Regions from separate parts of the Priestia sp. FSL W8-0524 genome, predicted to be linked through region 4. Evidence: predicted binding sites of a transcription regulator. Region 4 holds the regulator's gene; each other region holds the start of a gene.

Region 1 (3,884 bases), 360 kb from region 4:
ACCACGTGCTTCTGGTTGGCGAGCTGTGCCTTCAATCGTCTTAGAAACGATAAGACCGTTACCAATACCAGCACCTAGTGCCGCTAAACCAATCGCAATTGCAGATGCTATTAAACCCATTTTATAAAGTCCTCCCTTAATATATATGATTTTGTTTAACTAAGTTTTGTTTTGTCCAAATTGGGTATTACTTGAACAAAGCTTTATAAATTAATGGTCGCTACTCACTTTGTGAGATAAATAAACCATCGTTAACATTGTGAAAATGAAGGCCTGAATTGCGCCTACAAAAATACTGAATCCTTGCCATAAAAGCATTGGGATAGCAGCTCCAATTGTACCTAGGAAGCCTGTTGTTGCTAAACCAGCTAGCAAGCTTAACAAAATTTCCCCAGCATAAATATTACCGTAAAGACGAAGGCCAAGCGTTAACGTATTGGCAAACTCCTCGATAATCTTAAGCGGGAATAAAAATGCCATTGGCTTGAAGTAATCTTTCGTGTATGCAGAGAAACCTCGCATTTTAATACCATAATAATGTGATAGTACAACTACCATAACGGCTAACGTCAGCGTAATTGCTGGATCAGCGGTTGGCGATTTCCACCATAAGTTATGGTCAATCACGATGGCGAATGGAAGACCCAACATATTTGACACAAAAATGTACATAAGTAAAGTTACACCTAGCGTCAAAAAGCGGCCACCTGTTTTCCAATCCATATTGCTATTAACGAGTCCTTTAACAAAATCTAAGACCCATTCAATAAAGTTTTGTGCACCGCTTGGCTTCATAGCAAGAGTACGAGTACATAAAACTGCAATTAAGAATACAATAACAGAAGCTACGGTAACCATAAGCAAGTTACTTTGACTAAAAGTAAGGCCTAGAAACTCTATAGTTGGTGATTCATGACCCAACTGTGTTCACCTCTCTTTCTATCTTCTACGCATATTTTGAACAACTAAATCTATGATAATGACAACATAATACGTCATTAATCCCACAACTACACTAATAATATGAAAGGTTTTTGGATAAGAGATGGTAATCACAACTGCGAGAGCAGCTGTTGCAAATCTTACAACAGTCCCAATTGAACGGGGCTTTTTCCCCTCATCCAACGCCTGTCCAAACTGCTCAAACTTTCTTACTAAGTTCCACAAATTATACAAACTCAGGGCGGTTCCTAAAATTAAACCTGCAAAAACAGCCTTATAACTTGTAAATCCCCAGCCGAGAACGTATAATGCTAACAAATACAATATGTATGAACGAAGTCTTGGAAAAACGTGCTGCAAATCCTGCATGAATTATTAATCTCCTGAAAAAAAATGGTGGACTGTGCGCAGCATCATAAAAACACCTGCTGCTAGCCCTAAAAGAAGGCCTAAAATCAAAAATAGTGGTTCGGTGTCAAGCCATTGATCAGCCCATCTTCCAGAGAATAAGCCAATTAAGACTGAACCTGCTAACTGTGATAGAATGATTGACACTAATGCCATCGCTTGCAAAGGATGACGGTTGCGATCTTTCATAAGCTCATACCCCTTTTGCAAAATTTTCTTTTTTCCGAATTCTCTATCGTTTTCATAGCTCAATATATGATAGAAAGGCAAAAAAAATTGCTAAAAAAGGTAAAAACAGCTAATAAAATACGCAGAAATATCAACGGTTTTCACAGGTTGAAAACCTTATCATTTATATTCCCTGTAAGCATACAATAGCGTATATTTAATGTCAATGTGTTTAAGCTAAAAACTTCACAATCTCTTCTTATTGTTCACATTTCTGCCACACATAAAACCTCTTCAAATGAAAACATTTAAAGAGGTTCATTCAATCGTTATTGTACTGTGTACAACCTGCTCTTGTCTATGCTTTTTCACAAATGCAAATATTTGGTACACTCCTGGTACAAGCGATTCATCAATCGTTATTTTTCGTTTTCTCATGCCTCTTTCTACATCCACGTCAACATCTAAATACGATACAAACTGTAAAGACTGCTTATCAAAAAGAGCGACGCCTAACTGATCTGCTCCTTCAGGCAAAAACAGTTCATAGCTATACGTATTTTTCTCTTTTTCCGCTGCTACTTGCAATCCCATGACACGAGGATAATCTGGAATGCTAATCATGTACATATAGGGAAGCGAAAATGTTTCACGTGAATCATTTATTTCCAAATATCCGTCATATATACCTTTATTTTTATAACGGGGCTGCACCGATAAAGTGACAGCTATCTCTTTTGTCTGACGGGGTGGCACCGTGACGGGTAATGGAACATCCCAGTTCACTCCTTCATCCCTTTTTGGAACGTTTAAGCGATACGTTTTTGCTTTATCAGACTGGTTATCAATTTTAAAAGATAAAACTTTCTTTGATGGACGCGTAAAAATACCAAAAGATAAAGAAGATGGATAAAACAAAGATTCTGCTGTGACGGCTTTTGCTATTTGAATTCTTCCCGCTCCTTGTTCATATACGCGATACGTTTGACCGTTTAGCTGCTGCATTACTTTACTGGTGTTCATCAATGAAGCTTTGACTTGTTCAGGAGACCAGTTCGGGTGAGCTTGTAAAATCAGCGCACACGCTCCAGCTACATGGGGCGCAGCCATACTTGTGCCATGCATGCGTTCATATCCTCCAGGAACTGTACTATTAATGAAGTAACCTGGTGCGACGACGTCTGGTTTGATTCCCCAAGTAGTCGTTACAGGCCCTCTTGAACTGAAAGATGTGAGCAAGTCTTGCACCACTTGCTGGCCAGTGCGTAAGTACGGTTGTTGAGACTGAATGTGTTGGGTAATGGTGTCACCGCTTTTTTTACTTACCCATATCACGGGAATATTTACTGACTCTTTTAGTTTACTGACTATGCTTTTTTCTGTCGGGCTATATAAAATAACCGCTTTTGCTCCCGCCTGTTCAGCTTGTTTAATCTTTTGTTGAACCGCATTTCCTTCTGCTTTTAGCAAAATGACGTTACCCGACGCATGCTTTTGCTCTTTGGAATCTTCTTCATTTATTACACGCAGCGTTTGATTAAACGTCCATGGACGAGACCCTTCTACTGGCGCCATCATAATTTTTTCTTTGTTAAATCCAATTGTTAGAAATTGAACTGTTGTCGGAGAAACAGAAGCGCCAACGGAAATAGCTTTTCCCGCTGTACCCGGAGAGCCCACCGTCCATAAACCTGGACCTGAATTGCCGCTAGATGTAACCGTTACAATTCCTTTTTCAACAGCTCGATCTAACGCTAAGCTTGTTGGTAAATCAGGGCCATTCACATCATTTCCTAATGATAAATTAATAATATCTACATCATCTTGAATTGCTTTTTCAATAGCTAGAATAACACTTTCAGACGTTCCAGCTCCTCCAGGTCCAAGAGCTCGGTATGCATAGATTTCCGCTTGGGGTGCTACGCCTGTAATATTCCCATTCGCTGCAATAATACCAGCTACATGAGTACCGTGCAGAGTCGGTTCTCCTTGCTCACGAGTGGTTTCCATCGGCTCATAATCTTCATCTATTACATCGTAACCCCCTCTGTAGGTTTGTTTTAAATCAGGATGAGAATAATCAACCCCCGTATCGATAACGCCTACTTTGATCCCTTTTCCTGTTAAGCGCTGATTGTGAGTATCAAACAAGCCTCTTACCTGTTCTGAGCCAATGAACGTTACGCTATTTTCTTCTGTAACCTGATAGTTTTTAATAGAATGTGAACTAATAATAGATGGATTCTGAGATAGTTTTTCCAAATCCGAGATGGAGCCGTTTAATGAAAGTCCTGTAAACACCGTGTGAAATTCGCTCTTAATCTTTATATTAGGATAATTTTTTTGTAGCTGACTTTTAAATTTCG
Region 2 (3,884 bases), 4.3 Mb from region 4:
AAGTCTCCTGCCGAGAACACTTCAACACCTGATACTTTTAGCTGCGTTGATAAAACCGATCCTTCATAAGGCACTTTTTCTGCCCCGCAAATTGCTTTTGCTAATGCTTTTCCTTGTTCATACAAAGGTGCCACTAATCCGTATACCATTCCTCTATGCTCTGCACATTCTCCAACCGCGTAGATGTTTGGAATATCCGTTTGCATATAGTCATTCACAACAATTCCTCGGTTTACGTCAAGTCCCGCTTCTTTTGCAAGCTGGACATTTGGCTTAATTCCAACGGCCATCACGACTAAATCAGCGTCTAAAAACGTCCCGTCTTTAAAAGATAATCCTTCAACTCGCTCATCGCCGACGATTTCCGCCGTTTGTTTTTCAAGCAAAAACTTCATGCCTTGTTTTTCTAATTCGTTTTGAAGCAATTTGCCGGCTGTTGGATCGAGCTGACGTTCCATTAAATACGGAGCTAAATGAATCACAGATACATCCATCCCTAGATTTAACAGCCCGCGCGCCGCTTCTAATCCAAGCAGTCCGCCTCCAATAACCGCTGCTTTTTTATACTGCTGAGAAGCCTGCAGCATTTCATCCGTGTCTTTTATATCTCGAAAAGCCGTAACTCCTTTTTTATCAGACCCTGGAATCGGAAGAATAAAAGGAAGAGAGCCCGTTGCTAAAATTAATTCATCATATGATTCTACTCTGCCGCTGTTTGTCGCTACTTCTTTTTTTACTGAATCGATACTAGTAACCGTTTCGCCCGTATACAATGTAATATTGTTTTCTTGATACCAGTTCCAATCGTTTAACGTAATGTCTTCAACATTCGTATCTCCTTGCAGCACTTTTGACAGTAAAATACGATTATAGTTCGGATGCGGCTCGCTTCCGAAAATCGTAATTTCAAACGCTTCGCTTGAAACCTTCAATACTTCTTCAATCGCTCGAACTCCAGCCATTCCATTTCCAATCAATACGAGTTTCTTTTTTTGCATCTTCCATTCCTCCCCTGGCATCTATACCTGCTTGTTTCAAAGATATATTTTCTATGCATCTTTAAAGATATATTTAAGATATATGAATTTTCTGAATCGTTCAACTTATGTGTTAGGTTATCTAACACTATTATGGTATGTATGCGATTTCATTGCTTTAACAGCAAGCAAAAAAAATAAGTGCTCTAATTACGTTTTAATTTGGATCATCCTTTTCATTTTATTTTGTGATGTTTTTCACAACATTAACTTAGCAAGAATAAATAACCTGAGCTATGATAAAAATCACTTCTAAATGTGATAAGTCAAAAATAAAAATCTCAAAAATTCTTTATAAAGAATTTTTTAAACAAACCGTTCTTTATAGTATTTACTATCACTCTCTTATTCTTTATAATGAAATATATATACCTTTATAAAGAACAGAACGGAGAATCAGAATGCCACTCATAAACGTTAAGAAATTTTGGACTCCTTTAGAGATTTTTGGCGTTAAGCTTTATAAGTGTAGAAATAAACAAAATTATTACTATAAAACGAGGAAAAGTCATAATCTAATAAAATTATAAAAGACAAGCTCTATTTCAAAAGAAATAGAGCTTGTCTTTTATTCTCCTGTAAACCAATTCACAACATACTCTCCCCACACTTCATTTCCTTTTTTCGTTAAATTACCGCTATCTTTATTTATATACTCTCCTAAATGAAACGGCCAAATGAGCGAGTGATTCATATAATATACCCAGTTTGCTTCAGAGACTCCCCTGATTGCTTCTACCCCTTCTTCATAGGACTCCGTTTGTGAAATATATGGCTGTGACGGCTGAATCATAAGGGTTTTTTTCAAGTCTTTAAGCTGATGAATCAGCTTGTCTGTATTTTCAAGCGTCTCATCTAGCGTAAGGTGCTGATAATCATTTTTAAGAGGTGCTTCAAACAGAATAATGTTTGGCTGAAGTTGATTAATTTGATCGGCAATATGTGAGGATAAAAGCTCATCCGTTGTTTGGCTGCCGTATGAAAGGGTTTTAACCGTAAATACATCACTTCCATATGTAGCTGCTAGCTCTTTTTTTAACTGTTGAGGCCACCCTGCTTCCTTCGCGGATGTGGCAAGCACAAGAGTCAGAGGCTTTTTATTTGCGATAGATGACTCAATTTGTTTTGTAATAAAGTCTGGAAGATTTTTTGTATAAGCAGATACATCGGAAAACTGTTTTTCTTTATGTACAACAGCAGCTTTTACTTCACTTGCCTGCGCTTCATTTTGATCCTGCCAGTGCTGCGTCCCCGCATACATCACCGCCCCGCACAAAACAGCCGCCGCCACATTTACCCCAACCATCGCCTTCATTCAATCTCCCCTTTACCCACTTTTTAAAAACCAACTATATTCTGCCCACCCAACTTACATTCAATAGAAAACACAAAAGGACAACCACAAAAATACTTCACTGAATTTGCCCAAAAAGGTTCACCTATGCGGCAGGCACAAACCCGCAAGGGAGGGTGACTGCCGCTTAGGTCTAGCAACTCTACCATCACCGCTCTTCCGTGATGGTAGAGTTGCTACATCGATATATAAATAGTATAGATTAGTAGAAATTGGAATGGGGGACCTTTCGTACGTAAAATCTCTACAAATACACGTATACTTCGCATATTTCCTAGCGAAACGTGAAGTTTCCGGGGAAATTACGTCACGTTTCTTAAAAAGAAAACATAATGTATGCTCATTCGCGCATGTGATCTTCTCCTTGTACAGTAGAGATACCGGCGGAATACAGCAAAAACGCGTTTTTGAAAAAGGACTGCTACATGCAAAAAAGCTCGTTTGATCAAATTGCTTCATCTTTTCATCCATTAATTGTGTCGATGATTAAAAAATTTCACATTTACAAAGACTACGACGAATATTATCAAATTGCGTTAATTGGTTTGTGGAGAGCGTATCAAAAATTTGACGAAAGCAAAGGATCTTTTTCTGCTTATGCCTACACAACCGTGCGCGGTACGATCCTTTCTCATTTAAAAGGCACCATTTTATACGAAGAACGTGAAACACCGGCTGAGCAAAACCTGCTTTCACTGAACGAAGATCCCGCTCTTCCCGTTCCGCTAGAAAGTGAAATCATCAAGCAGCATATCGAACACTTAACGGGAAGAGAAAAAATCTATGTACTCGAACATCTGCTAGAAGGCTACTCTTATAAAGATATTGCCTACAAATACGGAGTCTCCACGGGAGCCGTTAAAAACTGGGGAAAAGCAGCTCGCAAAAAGCTAAAGGCCTCGCTTCTTCAAGAGTAAGAAAAGGAGGAAGCTTATGATAAGCTTCCTCCTTCGGTTCATATGTGTAGTCCAAACGATTGTTCATATGTAGGACAAGTTTATTCGATAAATCGAACGCATTATGCCAAGACAACCGGACTTTCTAAACAATAATTACGAATAACAGCTGCTCTGGCCAGCTTTTTTTCTAAACTATAATAAGAAAGCTTAACTGGAATGAACGTTCCATCTTTAAAGTGAATTAGCATGGAGGTTGGATCAACTGTAGCAAGCGTGTGTGAAGTATGAACATGAGAGGCAAAAATCCAAGCGCAGCCATAGTCATTTGGCGAAGATGTCGGAAATGCAATGATGGCTTGTGAACGATTAATAACAAGCGGCGTAAGCTGTTTGTACGGAAACATTTTTCGAACGGCGGCAATAGACCCTTTAAACGTACTTAATTCTCGAATGCACGCTTCTTCTAATAATTGCTTACACGTCTTACTTAGCATGTATTCTCCTGCTTCATCTAGCACCTTCGTTCGGTGCACAGGATCATTCACTGGAATTAATGCTTTTGTCGTCAAACCAATTTGATACTTTTCATCATTT
Region 3 (3,884 bases), 4.9 Mb from region 4:
CATCATAATCGTCATAATAGGTCTTGATAGTTCTTTTACGGTTTCCAAAAGAGTGGTCCATGCCACTTTTGCCGATACGTTAAGCAAGAAAACTGAAAGGATACAAGCGATAAGAATTGCCGTACCTGTTGCTGCAAATAAGTCTATTTTTAAGACAGCAGCGTAAGGCGTAGGATCTTTTACTAAAGGCGCTGCTTTAATTACGTGATTGTGTAAAAATGGGACGTTAATAAGCAGGTTCAGATGTTCAAGCGCCGTTTTGACAAAAGAAATGCTCCAAGCCGTAACGAGTATCGTTAATAGAATAAAAGGAGACCAAGCCTTTAAAATTTGTTTTGGTGACAGGCTGAAACTTTTAGCTGCTGCCGGGCTTGTTCTTTTAATATAAAAAGCAAGAGCAAGCAAACTCACAATAGAAGATGTGATATTTGGAAGTTCAGGGCCGATGTATGTAACAGTTAAATACTGCGTCAGTGCATAGGAAATGGCTGTGATGCTCGTTGCTTTCCATACGTCTTTTAATCCTTTTATCCCATCCATAATAAAGACAAGTAAAAAAGGGATAAGAAAAGAAATAATCGGAAGCTGCGTGCCAAGAAAATGAGCAATTTCTTTTGGATCAATGCCAGATACTTGTCCTGCGACAATGACAGGAATCCCCATGGCGCCAAAAGCTCCTGAAGCTGTATTAGCAATTAAGCATAGCGCCGCTGCTTTTAACGGTTTGAATCCAAGTCCAACTAGAAGCGCTGCTGTAATGGCAATTGGAGCTCCAAATCCTGCTGCTCCTTCTAAAAAAGCATTAAAGGAAAAAGCAACAAGCAGCATTTGCAAGCGGGGGTCATCGGTTATTGAAATAATAGATTGCCTAATGGTAGTAAACTGTCCGCTTTTGACAGTTAGCTTGTATAAGAACACCGCGCCGATAATAATATAGCTGATGGGCCAAAGTGCATACAAAAACCCATAGCCTGTGGCTCCTAAGACCATTGAGGCAGGCATATCATAAAAATAAATAGCAATAATCATAGAAAGAAGTACCGTAATACCAGCAGCAATGTGTCCTTTTAATTTCAAAAGAGTTAAAGCAATAAAGAAAAAGATGATGGGGATGAGTGCAATTAGTGCAGAAAGCCAAATATTATTTAACGGATTATATACTTGAGTCCACGTCATATTCATACACCTCTACTACATATTTAAAACAAGGGAGCGGGGGAGTCCCCCGCAAAAATCTTTTGATGTTACACAAAAGCTCTGTCGCGAGTTTGCTTAAGAATGCTAGCAGAGTGCTCGAGCTGCTGCTGTTCGTGAGGAGTTAAATTCAATTCAATAATTTGGCGCACGCCGTTTTTATTAATGATAGCCGGCACGCCGATATACACATCAGAAATACCGTATTGTCCTTCTAATAAAGCAGATACCGTTAAAATAGAATTTTCATCATCTAAAATAGCCTTGGTTATGCGTACAAGTCCCATCGCAATTCCGTAATAAGTCGCTCCTTTTCGATTAATAATATGGTAAGCCGCATCGCGTGTTTGTTCGAATAGATGCTGCATATCCGGCTCTTTTTCAATAGCAGCAGTATTGATAAAATGTTCGAGCTTCACACCGCCAATTTGCGCGTGGCTCCAAACAGGAAATTCCGTATCTCCATGTTCCCCCATAATATAAGCGTGGACGTTGCGAGAATCTACTTCGAAATAGTCGCTTAACAAGTAGCGGAAGCGAGCTGTGTCAAGAATCGTTCCTGAACCAATTACTCGTTCGTTTGGTAATCCTGATACTTTTTGTGTAACGTGTGCGAGAATATCAACTGGATTTGTTGCCACTAAAATGATGCCGTCAAATCCGCTGTTCATAATATCTTTTACAATGCATTCAAAAATTTTAACGTTTTTTTCAACTAGATCTAAGCGCGTTTCCCCTGGAGCTTGATTAGCGCCCGCTGTAATAACTACTAAATCAGCATCAGCGCAGTCTTTATAATCTCCAGTCCAGATTTTCATCGGTGTGGCAAATGGCATTCCATGATTGATATCGCGTGCTTCGCCTTCTGCTTTTTCTTTGTTCATATCGATTAACACTAATTCATTGGCAATACCTTGATTGACCATTGAAAAAGCGTAGCTTGAGCCAACAAAACCAGTTCCGATAACGGCAACTTTTCGTGTCTTTGGTGTAAATTGTGTTTTCATTTGTATCATCCTTTGAATTTTATTTTGTGATGTTTTTCACAATGTTAGTGTAACAAGAATAAATACCCTCGGCTGTGATAAAAATCACACCCTTAAAAAAATAGTAAACAATTTTACAGGGCGATTTAAAAAAGGGTTCTTCTACATGAAGTGCCACATTTAGAAAGATCTTAAACGTTTAAAGTGTTGAGTAAAGGCAACTTGTTTTGCAGAAAGCTAAAGAGTTTAACATTCTCTATTTGTATGTTAACAGCCAATAATGTTTCTATAGACCCACACGAAATCCATTTGTTACACTAAGTTTGCTTATTTTGAATAAAGGAGTGGAAGGGATGGAGAACTACTATGAGCAAGCCCAAAAAGGCGCTTGGGTTAGTATCTTATCATATATCTTTTTATCAGCATGTAAACTTATTATTGCGGGTGTCACCGCTTCCTCTGCTTTAAAAGCCGACGGTCTTAATAATGTTACAGATATTATTGCATCAATTGCCGTCTTAGTCGGCTTAAAAATCTCTAAAAAACCTCGCGATAATGATCATCCCTATGGACATTCCAGAGCGGAACATATCTCTTCACTTATTGCTTCTTTTATCATGATGGTCATCGGACTAGAAGTATTGGTCGACGCGGGTCAGTCATTATTTATGGACAAATCTGAAGCGCCTAATTTACTGGCTGCTTGGGTAGGTCTTGGAGCGGCTGCTGTTATGGGTGGTGTCTACCGGTATAATATTAAGCTTGCTAAAAAACTTGATAGCCAGTCTTTATATGCGGTTGCTAAAGATAATTTGTCTGATGCACTTGTGAGTATAGGGGCTGTTGTGGGAATTTTCGGCTCACAATTCGGCCTGCCCTGGCTGGACGTGGTAGCTGCTTTTGCTGTGGGAATTATTATTTGTAAAACAGCCATCGAGATTTTTAAAGAAGCGGCTCACTCCTTAACGGACGGATTTGATGAAGAAAAGTTAGGGCACTACAAAGAAAGCATTGGGCTTGTAGAAGGTGTAAAAGAAGTAGAAGATGTGAAAGCGCGCAAGCTTGGTAATCAAGTCGTGATTGATGTAACTGTTAAAGTAGATCCCCATTTAAATGTTATTAAAAGCCATGAAATTGCTGATCAAATTGAACATATGATGAACGATGAGCATCAGATTAAAGATACGCTTGTTCATATTGAACCTGATGCATACGAAAAGCAAAAATAAAACCAGCACGTTCTTTCGTTATGAAAGGATGGGCTGGTTTTATTTTTGGAGAAATTTGAAATAAATCACAAAAACTTCTTCAAAAATGAAAATGAAAAGCCGTTATTAGTAATATAAAGATTTTTGTAGAAGGGTGAGGGAATGAAGAGGTTAAGTGCAAAGCTCGTAGTATTTTTTAGTATTTTTATAGCTATTTTATTATTAGTTGTTTCAGGGGCTGTTTATCAATTTACCAAAACACAAATAGAAAAAGATGTAGAGATTCAGTCTCAAAGTCAAGTGAAAGAGTTAAAAGAAACGATTCATACGTACTTAGACATGTATAGTCGTTCTTTGCTGACGTATAGTGAAAATGATGTAATCGTTAATTTTGTTAAGCAGGAAGGAAATCAAACAAACCAAGAGAAAAATCCGTATTTTACATGGAATACGGTTCAAAAAGAGTTTACGCAGTTTAAAGAAAAATATCCAAACC
Region 4 (3,884 bases):
TAGGATGAATAGATACGCAAAAATATAGGCTACTCTTCTAGAAGCAGCTGTAATTCTTCCCACTCTTCCATTAATGTGGATAACTGTGAAGAAATTTTTTCATTTTCACCGTTTAATCTTGATACTTCTTCGTGATTTTGATAAATTTCAGGGTCACAAAGAAGTTCTTCATTCGCCGCTTGGGCGGCTTCTAATTTGTTTACTTCAGTTTCAATTTCTTCAATGCGGCGCGTTCGCTGTCTCATCAATTTCTTTTGTTCTTTATCTTGTTTATAGGACTGTTTATCTACTTTTACCGTACGTTCTTCGTTTGCTTTTATATTTTCTAATTCTTTGATTTCCTCTATTTCTGCTTTCTTTTCTACATAATAGTCATAATCTCCAAGAAATTCTTCTACTCCTTCAGGAGATAGCTCTGCTATTTTATTGGCAATACGATTAATAAAATAACGGTCATGTGAAACAAATAATAGAGTCCCTGGGTAATCAATTAACGCATTCTCGAGTACTTGTTTGCTATCTAAATCAAGATGGTTAGTAGGTTCATCCAAAATTAAGAAGTTAGCTTTTTGAAGCATAAGCTTCGCAAGAGCCAAACGTGCTTTTTCACCACCGCTGAGCGTGGAAACGATTTTCAGTACATCATCACCTGAAAACAGAAAATTTCCAAGCGCTGTACGGATTTCTTTTTCAGGTTTGGCTGGGTAGTCATCCCAAAGTTCATTTAAAACGGTTTTATTAGACGTTAAATTGGCTTGCTCTTGGTCGTAATAACCAACCATTACATTTGAGCCAAAGGAAATGGTCCCAGTCTTGAAGCTGAGTTTATCCACAATGCCTTTTAATAAAGTTGATTTCCCCACGCCATTAGGACCAACCAACGCAAGGCTTTCCCCTTTTTTAATGCGAAGGTTTGCCTCTTGGACGACATAGTTGTGTTCATCATATCCGATAGACACATCTTCCAGATTTAAGACTTCATTTCCGCTTTGACGTTCAATTTCAAACGAAAAACTAGCTGATTTTTCGCCTTCGTTAGGTCGATTTATTAACTCCATTCGATCGAGCTGTTTACGTCTGCTTTGCGCACGTTTTGTAGTCGATGCGCGGGCGATGTTTCGCTGAATAAAATCATTCAGCTTTGCGACTTCATCTTGCTGCTTTTCGTACTGACGCAACTCTTTTTCATATCGCTCTGCTTTTTGTACAAGGTATTTAGAGTAGTTGCCCGTGTACTTCACCGTTGTTTTTTGTACGACTTCATACACTTGATTTACGACTTTATCAAGGAAGTAACGATCATGTGAAACGATTAAAATAGCTCCTTCATACCCTTGCAGAAACTGTTCCAGCCATGCTAAAGTTTCAATATCTAAGTGGTTGGTAGGCTCATCCAGAATAAGCAAATCAGGCTTTGTTAAAAGCAGTTTTGCAAGAGCCAGGCGCGTTTTTTGTCCACCGCTTAAGGAGGAAATAGGGGTGCTGTAGTCAAAGTTTGAAAAACGGAAACCGTGAAGAATAGATCGTGTATCCGCTTCATATTGATAGCCGCCTAAATCTTTAAACGTTACTTGAAGCTGATCATACTCTTTGGTTAGTTTTTCGTATTGAACTGAATCATTAAAAATGTCTGGATCACCCATCTTCGTTTCAAGCGTACGTAATTCTTTTTCCATCTTCTTTAATGGAGCAAAGACAGTCATCATTTCTTCCCATATGGAGAGTGTTGACTCAAGAACTGTATCTTGTCCCATATAATCAATGGAAACACCCTTAGGTTTAATAATTTCTCCGCTGTCATAGGAAAGCTGCTCAGCAATAATTTTTAATAAAGTTGATTTACCAGCACCGTTTCGTCCCACTAGGGCAATGCGGTCTTTTGATTGTACTTCTAACTTTATATTCGATAAAATGGGTTCTGCCCCATAGTATTTTGTAATACCGTTCAATTGTAGAATAATCATTTTTTCACCTCTAGTAGTATATCCATAGTGTATTTTAACATATTTTTAACTACAAGTTCTTCCTACAAGCGTTTGTAATTTGTAGAGGGACAAGGACAAATGATGAAGCGAATGTTTTGATTCATGAAATAAAATGATTTTACCTGCACATTTTATACAGGATACTATGTTAAAATAAGAGATAAGTGCATCTCTGAACTTATCTATGATGGATGTAAAAAAATCCGTCATGACTAACAAACCGATCCTTTGAAGGGCTAATTGCTTCGTTCTACATACCGACTTTAAGGAGTGCTGAATAGACAAAAGCCGTCGAGGTGTGAAGCGGAGTATATATAAAACAAGAGAAAAGAGAGAGAATTGGAAGCGCTACCTCAAAGCGGTTGATGCTTTGTGAAAGGTAATGCAATATGACTTGAAAATGTTAGTAATGACATACATGAACTGAGGGGGTACAACGTGAACACTGAACAATTAAAAATACCACAAGCAACGGCTAAACGATTGCCGCTTTATTATCGTTTTTTGAAAAATTTGCATGCTTCTGGTAAACAGCGTGTGTCGTCAGCGGAGTTAAGTGAGGCAGTGAAAGTGGATTCTGCTACTATTCGTCGGGACTTTTCTTACTTTGGTGCATTAGGAAAAAAGGGATACGGCTACAATGTGAATTATTTACTTACATTTTTCCGTAAAACGTTAGACCAAGATGAAGTAACGAAAGTAGCACTGATTGGCGTAGGGAATCTAGGAACGGCCTTTTTAAATTATAATTTTATTAAAAATAATAACACCAAAATTGAGTGCGCTTTTGATGTGATAGAAGATAAAGTAGGTACGAAAGTAGGCGACGTGCCGGTCTATCATCTTGACCAATTGGAAGATTATATGAGTGATGACATCTCAGTAGCGATTTTAACCGTTCCTGCCACTGTTGCTCAGCAAATTACTGATCGTTTAGTGAGTTGCGGAATTAAAGGGATTTTAAACTTTACTCCTGCACGCTTAAACGTACCGGATGAGATTCGACTCCATCATATTGATCTTGCTGTAGAATTACAGTCGCTCGTCTACTTTTTGAAAAATTATCCTGTTGAATAAGGCGGACTGTGTTACGATTTCCTTAAGTCTAAATTAATAAGGAGAGTGGGAATATGGGGATTGGAGCAGGCAGTTGGATTATTATTGCGATTGTAGCACTGCTTATTTTTGGACCGAAACGGTTACCGGAGCTAGGAAGATCAGTGGGCCAAACGCTTAGAGAGTTTAAGCATGCCGCTAGCGGTGCATCAGAAGATCGTGAAAAAGATAAACAGCGTCAAGTAGATGACAAAGAGTAAAAGGGTGATCATAGTATGACCGAACAAGAAATGTCAATATATGATCATATAGGAGAGCTGCGAAAACGCATTTTAATTGTTTTATTTTTCTTTGTGATTGCCACAATTGGCGGCTTTTTTATAGCGGATAAGGTTATTGTCTATTTACAGCATGCTGATGAGGCAAAGAATTTAACGATGAATGCATTTCGGTTAACAGATCCAGTTAAGATTTATATGCAATTTGCTGTTATTATCGGCTGTGTACTTGCAGCTCCTGTTGCACTGTATCAACTTTGGGCATTTATTAGTCCTGGTTTATATGAAAAAGAGCGTAAGGTAACGCTTGGATATATTCCTGTTTCCATTTTTCTCTTTATCGGCGGTGTCTCTTTTTCTTATTTTGTGTTGTTTCCATTTGTCGTTGATTTTATGACGCGCGTTTCTGATGAGCTGAATGTAAACCAAGTGATTGGCATTAATGAATACTTTTCTTTTTTAATGCAGCTCACACTGCCTTTTGGCTTGTTGTTTCAGCTTCCTGTCGTCGTTATGTTTTTGACGCGTTTAGGAATTATAACGCCTATGTTTTTATCTCAAATTC

What was found. The regulator Rex, encoded in region 4, represses fermentation and respiration genes when NADH is low (regulators of the CRP and FNR family bind a similar motif). The targets are predictions, from matches to a motif close to TTGTGAAATATTTCACAA.
Region 1: NST66_RS25080 (AtpZ/AtpI family protein) is a predicted target of Rex. The motif match lies at 1,753-1,770, and genes of this name have one in related genera.
Region 2: nirB (nitrite reductase large subunit NirB) is a predicted target of Rex. The motif match lies at 1,224-1,241, and genes of this name have one in related genera.
Region 3: NST66_RS01155 (L-lactate dehydrogenase) is a predicted target of Rex. The motif match lies at 2,226-2,243, and genes of this name have one in related genera.

The regions. Positions count from the first base shown of each region.
Region 1 covers NZ_JBBOUG010000001.1:4,788,979-4,792,862, forward strand. The annotation lists gene atpE (F0F1 ATP synthase subunit C) at 1-120, opposite strand, end outside; gene atpB (F0F1 ATP synthase subunit A) at 211-921, opposite strand; gene NST66_RS25075 (ATP synthase subunit I) at 940-1,311, opposite strand; gene NST66_RS25080 (AtpZ/AtpI family protein) at 1,318-1,539, opposite strand; gene NST66_RS25085 (S8 family serine peptidase) at 1,837-3,884, opposite strand, start outside.
Region 2 covers NZ_JBBOUG010000001.1:889,029-892,912, reverse strand. The annotation lists gene nirB (nitrite reductase large subunit NirB) at 1-998, opposite strand, end outside; gene NST66_RS04395 (SGNH/GDSL hydrolase family protein) at 1,606-2,352, opposite strand; gene NST66_RS04390 (sigma-70 family RNA polymerase sigma factor) at 2,817-3,308, shown strand; gene NST66_RS04385 (competence protein ComK) at 3,410-3,884, opposite strand, start outside.
Region 3 covers NZ_JBBOUG010000001.1:224,537-228,420, forward strand. The annotation lists gene NST66_RS01150 (lactate permease LctP family transporter) at 1-1,182, opposite strand, end outside; gene NST66_RS01155 (L-lactate dehydrogenase) at 1,245-2,201, opposite strand; gene NST66_RS01160 (cation diffusion facilitator family transporter) at 2,534-3,409, shown strand; gene NST66_RS01165 (methyl-accepting chemotaxis protein) at 3,551-3,884, shown strand, end outside.
Region 4 covers NZ_JBBOUG010000001.1:5,150,110-5,153,993, forward strand. The annotation lists gene NST66_RS27025 (ABC-F family ATP-binding cassette domain-containing protein) at 30-1,964, opposite strand; gene NST66_RS27030 (redox-sensing transcriptional repressor Rex) at 2,424-3,062, shown strand; gene tatA (twin-arginine translocase TatA/TatE family subunit) at 3,116-3,301, shown strand; gene tatC (twin-arginine translocase subunit TatC) at 3,317-3,884, shown strand, end outside.